2 regions of the Bacillus sp. EA-CB0995 genome follow, and region 2 is predicted to be linked to the other one. Evidence: predicted binding sites of a transcription regulator. Region 2 holds the regulator's gene; the other holds the start of a gene.

Region 1 (6,418 bases), 960 kb from region 2:
TTTATTCTCCATTAAATAAACAAGCAGCTCAAATTCTTTATGCGTTAACGTAATCTCTTCATCGTCTACCATTACAGTACGCGACAAACGATTCACATCGATACCAGCAAGGGAAAGTATATTCTCTTCAGCTTGACCTAACGCACCGTCCGCACGTTTTAATAATGTTTTGGCACGTGCAACTAAAATTTTTGGACTAAACGGTTTTGTTACATATTCGTCTGCTCCTAATTCAAATCCAAGTAAAGTATCATCCTCATCAGAACGAGCTGTTAACATAATGATCGGTACTGCTGATTCTTTTCTTACACGTCTACATACAGACCAGCCGTCAATTTCTGGTAGCATAATATCTAATATAATTAAATCCACTGTATGCTCAGCAAAACGTTCTAATGCTTGCTTTCCATCTTCAGCTTCAATCACTTCAAAGCCCTCATTACGAAAATAATCACTAACAATTTCTCGCAATCTTCTTTCATCTTCAACAAGTAAAACTGTTTTATTCAATTCTATCCCGTCCTTTTACTCCTTCAATCGAATAATACGTTGATTTGAACTTCCGCGAAACGGTAGTGTAAGATCTCGTTTCTCTAGCTCAAACCTTCCATCTACTAATACATCTGCATACTGCAGCAATTCTATCATATCATTATTTCGTGAATTTTGTATCTCCTCTAATGTATAACCTGTATAAATCCATAAATTTTTTTTCATTTTTTTCACCGCTTTTGCTATTACTTTTACTTCAGCAGCTTGAAAAAATGGATCTCCACCTGAAAATGTTACATCCGTAAGAGGATTTTTTTCAATCTCTTTTATTATTTCCTCTTTTGTAACCTCAGTTCCATTATTAATATTCCAAGACTGTGGATTATGGCAGCCAAAACAACGATGCGGACAGCCCGCAAAAAATACGACTGTCCGCAATCCTTCCCCATCTACAACACTATCATGAATGATATTCATTACTCTCATTTATGTTTCACCCGATCCGCTTCTTCACTACGCTTCGCACTGTTCCACTTTGACATATCCCCTACAAGGTATCCTGTAATACGGCGAATCCTTTCCAAATCACGTTCATTTTCATTCCCACAGCTTGGACATTCATTCCCAATTATCCCGTGATAACCGCAACATTTACAGCGATCGACTGGGTGATTAATAGATCCATATCCTACGCCATACTGCGCCATCGCCTTCACAATTTGCTGTAATGCTTTTTGATTATGAACAACCGCTCCGTCCAATTCAATATACGTAATATGACCACCATTACAAAGCGCGTGAAACGGTCCTTCTAAACGAATTTTATCAATGGCTTGAATAGGATAATAAACAGGAATATGAAATGAATTTGTATAATAGTTATGATCTGTTACACCTGTAATTGTTCCAAATTCAGCTCGATCTTTCTTAATAAATTTCCCTGATAATCCTTCTGCAGGAGTTGCAATTAATGAAAAATTCAACTGATGTTCTTCCGTTGCTTGATCCATCTTCTTTCTCATACATTCAATAATTTCATATCCGAGCTTCCATGATTTTTCGTCTTCCCCATGATGTTTTCCCGTTAAAGCAACTAAACATTCTGCAAGGCCAATAAAACCAATACTTAATGTACCTTGCTTTAAAATTTCAGCAACAGAATCCTCAGGCTGAAGTTTTTCACCACCACGCCATACTCCTTGTGAATATAAGAATTGGAAATTTCTTGCCTTTTTCGTCGATTGATAAGAGAATCTTTCCAATAATTGACGAATGCCAAGGTCAACATAGTAATTTAAAGCTTCAAAAAATGCTTCTTTTGATCCACTCATACACGCTAATTTCACTAAGTTAATAGATGTAAACGATAAATTCCCTCTTCCAATCGCTGTTTCTTCCCCATGAATATTGGACATAACACGAGTACGGCATCCCATATAACACACTTCACTTTCGGGACGACCATCATAATGCATAGCATTAAATGGGGCATCTAAAAATGAAAAGTTGGGAAACAGTCGTTTTGCTGTCGTTTCTAATGCTAGTTCAAATAAATCATAGTTCGGATCTTTTTCTTCAAAATTCACACCTTTTTTTAATTTAAATATTTGGATAGGAAAAATGGGTGTTTCTCCTTTTCCTAATCCAGCTTGCGTCGCTCGTAACAATTGCTTAATTAATAATCTTCCTTCTTTTGATGTATCCGTTCCGTAATTAATTGAAATAAATGGAACTTGTCCACCGCCCCTGCTATGCATGCTATTCGAATTATGAATAAATGCTTCACATGCTTGATACGTATCATTTTCTGTTTCTTTCCACGCAAACTCTTCTACTTGCTTAACTGTTAATGGATATGTAGCTAAACGTTTTTTATTTCTTTCAAACGTTCTTCTCACATACGGTGCTAAATCTATATCAAACAGCGCAAATGATTGACCACCATGCTGCATATTTTGATTCGCTTGAAAAATAATAGAAGAAAGTGCCAACGCACTTTTAATATCTTGCGGCTGTCGCATATATCCGTGTCCTGTATGAAACCCATTTTCAAGCATTTGAGCTAATGGGATTTGCGAACAAGTTGTCGTACCTGTTGCATAAAAATCTAAATCATGCGGATATAAAATATTTTGATTAATTGCTTTTTTCACTTCTTCAGAAAGTAATTGTTCGACCGCATAATACTTTGCACTCTCAGATGCAAATTTCCCCATCACTCCCATCGGAGACCGACCGTCAACATTCGCATTTTCTTGCATTAAATCTTGTTCATTTGCATAAACGATTTTCGTAAAAATGTCCTTTAGATTCTCTTCATATTCATTGTTCTTTTCCATTACTTGCTTCATTTCTTAACCCCCAACAACATCTTGTTAATCCACTATCAAAATGATACTACATATAGTAAGGGCGGGTATGTGAAAAATGTAACATTCTGTGAAAATTTTTTAAACATTCATCGAACCTTTTATTTATCCCTCAACTTATGAATAAATAAGAGCTTCATTAGTGAATGTTTTCTATCAGTGAGAAATGAGAAACCCACCATTAATAGAAATTTCACTTTATCCCGCATTAACGGGCAGTAATACCCCCACCTCAAGATTGAGAGAAGCGAAGAAGATAGGTGGGAGATAACTGCCCATAAAAGCCCGATTGGTGAGAGCTTTCCATCAGTGGGGATGAAGCCCTCCCACTGATGGAAGTTTCACTTTATAAAAAAGAAATGTGCTCTTTACAAATGTATGGTACAATATACGGGAAAACTCTTTTTACCCTTTATCAACACATTTGAATAAAGGAGACTGAACTTATGCTTACATATCTTTTATTGATCGTTGCCTATTTACTTGGCTCGATTCCATCTGGACTTGTCGTTGGAAAGATTGGTTATGGAATCGATATTCGCGAGCATGGCAGCGGAAATTTAGGAGGAACGAATACATTTCGTACGTTAGGGAAAAAAGCGGGTTTCATTGTTACAATTGCTGATATTCTAAAAGGAACATTAGCTACAGCTCTACCGATAATTTTCGGTTTACATATCCATCCTCTATGGTTCGGATTAGCTGCAGTACTTGGTCATGTATACCCAATCTTCGCAAAGTTCCGCGGTGGAAAAGCAGTTGCTACTTCTGCTGGCGTACTATTATGCTACGCGCCAATTACCTTTGTGGTACTAGCTGTTATCTTTTTCACCCTACTATTTACGACGAGATACGTTTCACTTTCTTCTATGTTAACAGCTGTCGTCGCTGTTATTGCAGCAATTATAAACGGGAATAAAATCTTCATTGTTGCGATGTGTTTATTAGCTGGTATGGTTATTTATCGACATCGTGCAAATATTGGACGAATTATAAATAAAACAGAACCAAAAGCAAATTTAACAAAGAAACAACAAAAACAAAAGTAAGATTGTAACCCACATAACGCAAAAAGAAAACGCAAAGCATATAAATGGCGTCTTTTTGCGTTATTTTTTATACTAAAAGAAAAAGTAATTATGTTGGAGGAACACTAGATGAACATTTCAGTATCAAAAGAAGCAGTAAGCTGGTACAAAAACGAACTTGGTTTACAAACAGGCGATGCCCTTCGCTTTTTCGTACAATATGGTGGATGTAGCACTGTTCAAAAAGGTCTTTCATTAGGAATTCGTAAAGATGAGCCAGCTACTCCTGCTGTACAAATTCAAGAAGATGGTATTACTTTCTTTATTGAAGGCGATGATGAATGGTTCTTTGACGGACATGATTTATCTGTTACATTCAGTAATGATGATGATTTCCCGCAATTTAATTACGAAAAATAAAAAAACGTGGCCTAAGCCACGTTTTTTCATTGTTTTTTAATCTTCTCGTATGTCTCATACCACTCTGGGTACAATTTTTTAAACGATACCGGACGAAAGCCTTCTTTTTTTGCACAAATATTCGTTGTAGATGCTGTAATACAACGTTCGCCGTTTCCATTATAAATTTCATAGCCGTACACAACGCGTAGTGGACTCACAGACTCCACCCACGTTTTCACAATTGCTTTTTCTCCATAGCGCATTGCTTTTCGATATGTAATTTGCAAATCAAGCACAGGAGATACAATCCCATCATTCTCCATTTCAACATATGAAAACCCTAAATCTTGAATTAATTTCGTACGTCCAAGTTCTAGCCATACTAAATAATTTGCATGGTACACGACACCCATTTGATCTGTCTCTGCATAACGGATGTCAATTTCGTGTTCTGCTACAAACATAGTTTTGTCTCCTTCTCGCTTGCATTTCTTTCTACACCTTTAATCATAATACAGAGAAACTGAAAATAAAATAGAAGCGGCGGATCTTTTTCCTTAAAGGAGTGAGCATATGCTACAAATTATAACTGTACAAAGCGGTGATAATGTATATAAATTAGCACAGAAGTACGGAACCACACCAGAAACAATTGTAAAAGATAATGGATTAAATCCAGCTCAAACACTCGTCATCGGGCAAGCATTGATCGTGAATACGGAAGGAAATACTTATTATGTACAGCCTGGCGATAGCTTATATAAAATTGCCTTAACTTACAATGTACCTCTCGCCAGCTTAGCAAAAGTGAATCATTTATCATTAAAATCCGCACTCCAAGTCGGACAGCAGCTATATGTACCAAAAGGGACAAAAAAATTATTGAATCTATTGCCTACTTACAGCCATCTACAATTCCGATTAAAGAAAGCTTAGTTACTTCCACCAAAGCTATCAATCCATATTTAACCTACTTGGCCTACTTTAGCTTTGAGGCAAAGCGTGACGGAACACTGAAAGAACCTACACAAGTATCTGAAATCGTCACAATTGCAAAACAAGGGCAAACGATTCCGATGCTCGTTATTACAAATCTTGAAAATGGAAGTTTCAGCTCTGAATTAGCAAGCATTTTTTTACGCAATGAGACAATTCAAAATACGCTCATTACAAATATTTTACAAACAGCACAAAAATATGGAATGCGTGACATTCATTTTGATTTTGAGAACCTTGCACCAGGAGACCGCGAAGTATATAATCAATTTTTACGCAAAGTAAAAACACGTCTACCAAAAGGATATACGCTCAGTACAACTCTCCCCCAAAAACAAGTTCAACTCAAAAAGGTGCAGCTGCAGCTCAGGACTATAAGGCACAAGGTGAAATTGTTGATTTCGTTATCATTATGACATACGACTGGGGATGGCAAGGTGGACCACCCCTCGCAGTTTCTCCAATTGGTCCTGTAAAACAAGTCATTCAATACGCAAAATCGCAAATGCCACCACGTAAAATTATGATGGGACAAAACTTATACGGATTTGATTGGATTCTTCCATTCAAAGAAGGAAATCCTCCTGCAAAAGCAGTTAGCTCTGTTGCTGCTGTTGCGCTTGCCCGGAAATATAATGTCCCAATTCAATACGATTTCACTTCCCAAGCTCCGCATTTCAATTATTACGATGAAAACGGAGTGAAGCATGAAGTATGGTTTGAAGATGCTAGGTCTGTTCAAAGTAAGTTTAATTTAATAAAAGAACAAGGAATTCGCGGTATCAGTTATTGGAAAATCGGCTTACCTTTCCCGCAAAATTGGCGACTCCTTTCAGAAAACTTTTCCATTACAAAAAAAGGCTGACAATTGTCAGCCTTTTCTTACTTATTACGATATGCAGCTTCCTCTTTAATTTCTTTTCGCATTCCTTCAATACTTTCCATGCGGCGCTCATTTTTCGCTTCGATTGCTGCGCGGTCTTTCTCATTAGAAAACTCTGCAGCTTCCCTTGCTTCGTTCATATTTTCAATTGTGTTATATACCGCCTCTTGTAATTTCTCAACGTTATCACTACGATCATCTGGATTTGCTTTGTTTTGTTCTGGCATGCTGTCTTCCTCCTTTATTGA
Region 2 (6,418 bases):
AATTCCTTCACAGCTCCGTCTGGAAATGTAATTTTTACTACGTCTGCCATCTTTGGTCACTCCTTTTTCATAGTCAAAATAAAAAACACCCATCCCTATAAAAAGGGACGAGTGTTGAATTCGTGGTTCCACCCTTGTTCCAGCTAACGCATTGTTAACTGCTCAAGTTCATTATAACGGCATTTACCGTCAGCAATTACTAGAATTTCGTTCACTGCTGAAGTTCAGAGGTGGTAAGTAATAATCTCGTATTAAGAAGCTCACAGCCTAAGGCTTCCCTCTCTGAGAATCGTAGACAATTACTCATGTCCTCATCGTAACATTTTAATGTATTTTCATGTATGTACGTAATTATATGCTCAAAAATTTAGAAAATCAAGGGCGTTCCCTTTATTTTTATAATTTTTCACATTCTTTTCAAATTCATGAAGCGCATATAGTTGTACTCTCTCTTGAAACACATTTTGAATTGTCACAATCATATTATGATCTTGCTCTTTCGTATACAGATGAATTGTTTTAGGCGAGATTGAAAGAAGCGGTGCCATAATATTCGGATCAATGTACAAGCCTTTTTGAGAGAGTAATTCTTCTTCTATATACTGAACAAGTTTATCTTGTTTTAAACGAGCTCCCTTTTCATCATAAAAAATAAAACTGTCATCAAACACAAGATGCAAGCATGACAAACGCGATTTCCGGCTGCTCACTTGCTGCCGGAGCGTTTCCACAAACATTTGATACTCTTGTTCTAACTTATATTCATCTATCGCCATCTCTGTAGTGCGATATAAAAATTCATTGTACTTTCTCAAGCGAAAACGAATGTATGCTTCAAACGAAAAAGACATCTTATCATGCATCCACCCCCGCAAGGAAGAAACCACCAATTCTTTCCCTCTTTGTTTAGAAGGGGCATCGTTTAGCCCCTTACGTCTCCCATTTAAAATAGAATGAGCCATATGTAAAATTTGAATTCGTTCTTCTCGCTCTTCATAGTAAAACTTCTCTTTTAAAATATCACTTATCCATTCATCTTGTTTTGTATTTATAATATATTGAACAAGTACAGGGATAACCACTCGATCAATGTAGCATGATTCTTGTATTGGTATATGAACAATCACCATTTGTTCGTACAAATAAATGCTTATTTCTGCATATATATCATCTGTCCGTTTTTTCAGCTCTTTATATATAACAATAGCATCATTTTTTTCTTCAAAGCAGATTTCAATCACTTTTGTCCCCCTTTTATAATTCTTGCTATTTCCATATATATTAGGGGGATGTACAAAAAATGATACAAGCGTAAAGTAATTTATCATTCAAAGTAATGCTTTATTATATTTCCTTCCAAAAAATAAAGAGCAAGCTCACTGCTTGCTCTTTACTTATGCCGGCGGTTTTTCCCACCAATAGGAACCGGCTTTGCTAAATATTTAATACGCTCCATAATGCGGGCTGCTTTCATTTCTTCTTCTTCTCCGCGCTGTGTATATGTTAAATGATGTTCCAACTGTTTAAAATCAAAGTTAGATGTAAAAAACGTCGGTAAGTTCTCCAGCATACGAAATTGTAAAATCGCTCCAAGTACATCATCGCGCACAAAGCTCGACATCGCTTCTGCTCCAATATCATCTAACATTAATACTGATACACGCTTCACTGCATCAATCTTTTCACTAATTGTATTATTTTGCAATGAACTTTTAATTTCACGTAAAAATTCTGGTAAGTACACAATCATCGAACTTATTTTTTTCAGCGCCAGTTCATTGGCAATTGCTCCTAAAAGATAGGTTTTCCCTACACCAAATGGCCCATGAAAGTATATTGCCTGCACTTTTTTTCCAGGCTCATATGCACTTAAAAATTCATTAGCAGCACGAATTGCCTGAAACCGCGGCTCTAAATCTGATGGGTCTAAATTTCCCATAGAAGCTTGCAAAATATCACTTGGCATATACACACTTTGAATTAACTTCTCATGTTTCTTCCTCTCATCATAAGCCACTTTTCTTACGCAACGATCATATTGAATATCAATCATCTTACCTTGAATGATAAGCTTTGGTTCATATCCTTGAATCATATTTTTACATGACTCTAAGTTCGGACAATCCTCACATCTAACACTTTGCCCGATGTACTCATATAACTTCACAAGGCTGCGTTCTACCATGGACGTTGTCACTTCACCCTGATGCTCTTCTATAAACTCTTTTACACGCGGATGCGTCATTACCTCTTGTTTCAATACTTCATATCTATTCTTAAAATTTTCATTTTGCATTAACTTCGCAAATGTATTTTGAATCGGTTCCATTTTTTCACCTCAAAGGGAGCTCTCCTCTATTCGTTTCGCTTATATTTTTTCAGCTCTTCCTCTAACTTTTTACGCTCTTCTTCTAATTTTTCATGACCTTCACTGCGAGGCGATTGTTCAGCCAATTGTTCGCTCTCTTCAGCTTGTTCCTTTAACCAATCTGGTACAAGTTCTTTACGAACTGTTTTCTTCGTCGTCTTTCCTTTTTTCTTTGTTTCTGCCCACTCTTGATATTGACGGTTTTCCTCTTTCGCAAGACTCATCGCTTCTGTTACTGTTGTAACTTTTTTACGCGCCCAATGTCCAGCGATTTTTTCCACGTACGATTTCGCCAGCTTCATATCAGAACGAAGCATCACATAATAAATAAGCACATTTACAACGCCTGGTGTGAGCTTTTGATTCAACATCACTTCTTCAATAATTTGCAAATCAGCTTTCGTCGGCTCAGCTCCGCCCGAAATTTCTTTTAATAACTCTCTTGGCGAAATTTCTTCTAACTGTTTAATGAGCATTTCTTCTTGTGTTTTCGGCTCTTTCTCTTTCATCGTCCGCGCATGCAATGGCTGCGTTCGTTCACTAAATACTGGGAGCGCTTGTCCATTCTCAAATTGGTACCAATCACGCGCACCTTTTCGCAGTCGCTCCATATCAATTGTATGATGTTCTGTAACAGCACCAAGAACAATATTTTGCATGGATAGCGGATCAATCCCGTATACGTAAGCTAATGTCATCACACATTCACGCATCTGTTCTGTAATGGCTTTGCGCGGAACGAGTGCTGATAATCCTTCTACAAATAATGAAAAATCAAAGAAATCATTCCAGAGCTTAGGTGCATTCCCCTGCGCTCTGCCCGGCATCACAGTTGCATTTGGTATAAGCAATTCTTCCTTGGCATACTCAACTTGTCCTGGATTAAACGAGCCAAACACATCATTAAAGGATCGTGTCATATTTTCATAAGAAACAAAGTCAAATTCTTCTTCTAAAAAATATTGCTTTACTTGATTGTATTTTGCCTTGCTTAAGCGGTTATATAAAAAAATACTTAATACAATATCATCAAAAAATTGCTTCGGCATGAGAGGTGGCTGCAACTCATAAATAAACATGCGAATATCTTTTTCTTTTTTCATATACACATTTAAAAGTCCAATTGCCTCTAGTTTTATACGTTCTTCATAAATATCTGGGAGCGGCATTTGCATCGTTACCATAATAGAATGGTGTGTATTTTCTCTTCCAAATAAACGATCCTGCTCCAATTCTCCCCACAATGTCATATATAAACTAAAAGCTTTACTACCGATTAGCGGTTGATATAGCATCGTAAGCACTTTACGGTCATAATTACTGAGCAGTCCTCTTGCACTTACTTTATAACGGTCAATTGGCAGTAACTCCATCCATGACTGTCTTTCCATTCTTGCAAATCCTTTCTGTTATCCATTCTTATCATAAAGTGAAACTTCCATCAGTGGGGGGTTTTTTCATCCCCCACTGATGGTTAGTTGAACCAATCGGGCTTTTACGGACAGTTATCCCCTACCTCTCTTCTTCGCTTTTCTCTGAATCTTGAGGTGGGGGTCTTACTGCCCGTTAATGCGGGATAAAGTGAAACTTCCATCAGTGAAGGGCTCACTGATGGAAAGCTCTCACCAATCGGGTGCATGCCAGCAGTTGTCCTCCACCTTTCTTCTTTGTTTTCTCAGAATTTCGAGGTAGAGATCTTACAGCCCGCAAATAGCGGGATATATGTGATTTATATTTCCGTTCGTTACTACTTATTAGTGAAAAAAAGAGCTAATAGCTTACGCTTCTAGCTCTTTTATTTTCGTTCTTTTTGAAGTATATCTTTTAATTCTTCAATAAATACGTTCAAATCTTTAAATTGTCGATAAACAGATGCAAAACGTACATATGCAACATCATCAATATCACGAAGCTCTTCCATGACCATTTCACCAATCATATCGCTTTTTACTTCTGACATTCCTAAGTTACGCAATTCACGTTCTACATGTTGCGTGATTTCTTCTAGTTGTTTTAAAGATACAGGTCGTTTTTCACACGCTTTAATTAAACCGCGCAAAATTTTCTCTTTGTTAAACTCTTCTCGCATTCCTTCTTTCTTTACAACAATTAGTGGTGGCTCCTCGACACGTTCAAATGTTGTAAAGCGATTGAGACAACTTTCGCACTCTCTTCTTCTACGAATCGATCGCCCTTCGTCAACTGGACGCGAATCCAATACTCTCGTACCATTGTGAAAACAGGATGGACAACGCAATCCATTCACTCCTTTACAATTTAATTTTATCTTAACAAAACCAAAACATTATAAACAAGAATTATCTCTTCTATATTATAAACCCTTAATCAAATATACTTATGTACGTTATTCTTTTTTATCTTTCTAACAATTAATTTACCCAGACTTCCATCAGTGTGAGTCTTACTGTCCGCAAATAGCAGATAAATTAAAAAGAGGTGTATAATACACCTCTTTACATTTTAAATCACTTATCTTCTTTTTTAAAGAGCTTTTGTCTCTCTTTGTTTAATTTCGAAGCTACCTGTACCACGAGGAAGTTCAATGCTCTCTCTCGTTTTTGCGCTCAAACCTTCAGCGATGTACTCTGCAGCAACATTCGGATCAATGCGATCTCCGCAAGTATATACATCAATACTTGCATAACCATGTTCTGGAAAGCTGTGGATTGTTAAGTGAGATTCAGAAATAATTACAACCCCACTTACACCTTGTGGTGCAAATTTATGGAAAGCAACCTCACGTACTTCAGCGCCTGCTCGAAGTGCTGCATCCACAAATAATTTTTCAATATAAGGCATATCATTAAGTTTGTCGAAATCGCAATCCCAAAGTTCCGCGATTACGTGACGACCCATAGTATCCATAGTATCCATTCTACAGTTCCCCCTTATAAATTTAATCTAACTGTTCGAATTGAAAACTAATTTGCAATTTGGTTTGCTCCACTACCACGGGGAAAGTTAGTCCAGAGAGGTCCTAACCCTTTAAGTAGTGACTACCACCTCAGCTCTTAAGTTTACGAATGTTAGTATACTTTGTTTATTTTCATTTTGCAACAACAGTTTTTCATTTTTCCGATGACACTTTCTCTTTTTCTTTTCTCCGAAAACAAAAGAAAAGACTCCAAATTACAGTAATTATAGCTCTTTTAGGTGATTTACAAAGAAAAAGCATATGTATTCTTTTCCTTTCATAAAAAAAGAAAAAGGCTAGCTAACGCTTGCCCTTTTCTCATCTATTAAATATGTTGTACGTTTTCTTGTTTCGCAAATTGATCTACAACAAGCTTTACAAGATCTACAACACGACGAGAATAACCCCATTCGTTATCGTACCAAGCAAGTACTTTCACTTTGCGCTCGCCCATTACCATTGTAGATAAACCATCAACGATTGCGGAATGTGTATTTGTATTAAAATCTATAGAAACAAGAGGCTCATCACTAAATGCGACAATTCCTTTTAACGCACCGTTAGCCGCTGTCATAAATGCTTCATTAATTTCTTCCACTGTTACATCGCGCTTTACATCCACAACTAAGTCAACAAGAGATACGTTTGGTGTTGGAACGCGAAGTGCCATACCATGAAGTTTTCCATTTAAATGCGGAAGAACTTTTGCTAACGCTTTCGCAGCACCTGTCGTTGTTGGAATGATAGACTGGCCACATGCACGTGCTCTGCGTAAATCTTTATGTGGATTATCAATATTGTTTTGGTCATTTGTATAAGCATGAACTGTTGTCATTAAACCGTTTTCAATTCCAAACTGCTCATCTAACACCTTTACAACAGGTGCTAAGCAGTTTGTTGTACAAGATGCATTTGAAATAACGGTATGTTTTGTAATATCAAGTTGTTCGTCGTTTACACCAACAACAACTGTTACATCTTCATTTTTTCCTGGTGCAGTTAAAATAACATTTTTCGCACCAGCTTCTACGTGAAGACTTGCGCCTTCCTTGGAGTTAAACTTACCTGTTGCTTCAATTACAACGTCTACTCCCATTTCTTTCCAAGGCAATTCT

Evidence for each region. Region 2 encodes NrdR, which represses ribonucleotide reductase genes. Its sites were predicted from a motif close to AACACNATATATNGTGTT; they were not measured.
Region 1: ACEWFJ_RS10935 (anaerobic ribonucleoside triphosphate reductase) is a predicted target of NrdR. The motif match lies at 2,886-2,903, and genes of this name have one in related genera.

What each region holds. Positions count from the first base shown of each region.
Region 1 is NZ_CP169269.1:2,089,744-2,096,161, reverse strand. Features, by position in the region: gene ACEWFJ_RS10945 (response regulator transcription factor) at 1-510, opposite strand, end outside; gene nrdG (anaerobic ribonucleoside-triphosphate reductase activating protein) at 526-978, opposite strand; gene ACEWFJ_RS10935 (anaerobic ribonucleoside triphosphate reductase) at 975-2,831, opposite strand; gene plsY (glycerol-3-phosphate 1-O-acyltransferase PlsY) at 3,308-3,910, shown strand; gene ACEWFJ_RS10925 (HesB/YadR/YfhF family protein) at 4,019-4,309, shown strand; gene ACEWFJ_RS10920 (acyl-CoA thioesterase) at 4,336-4,755, opposite strand; partial or broken gene ACEWFJ_RS10915 (glycoside hydrolase family 18 protein) at 4,865-6,152, shown strand; gene tlp (small acid-soluble spore protein Tlp) at 6,170-6,397, opposite strand.
Region 2 is NZ_CP169269.1:1,129,979-1,136,396, reverse strand. Features, by position in the region: gene thrS (threonine--tRNA ligase) at 1-50, opposite strand, end outside; T-box leader at 101-327, opposite strand; gene ytxC (putative sporulation protein YtxC) at 360-1,241, opposite strand; gene dnaI (primosomal protein DnaI) at 1,391-2,329, opposite strand; gene ACEWFJ_RS05930 (replication initiation and membrane attachment family protein) at 2,356-3,759, opposite strand; gene nrdR (transcriptional regulator NrdR) at 4,164-4,625, opposite strand; gene speD (adenosylmethionine decarboxylase) at 4,871-5,254, opposite strand; gene ACEWFJ_RS05915 (glyceraldehyde-3-phosphate dehydrogenase) at 5,629-6,418, opposite strand, start outside.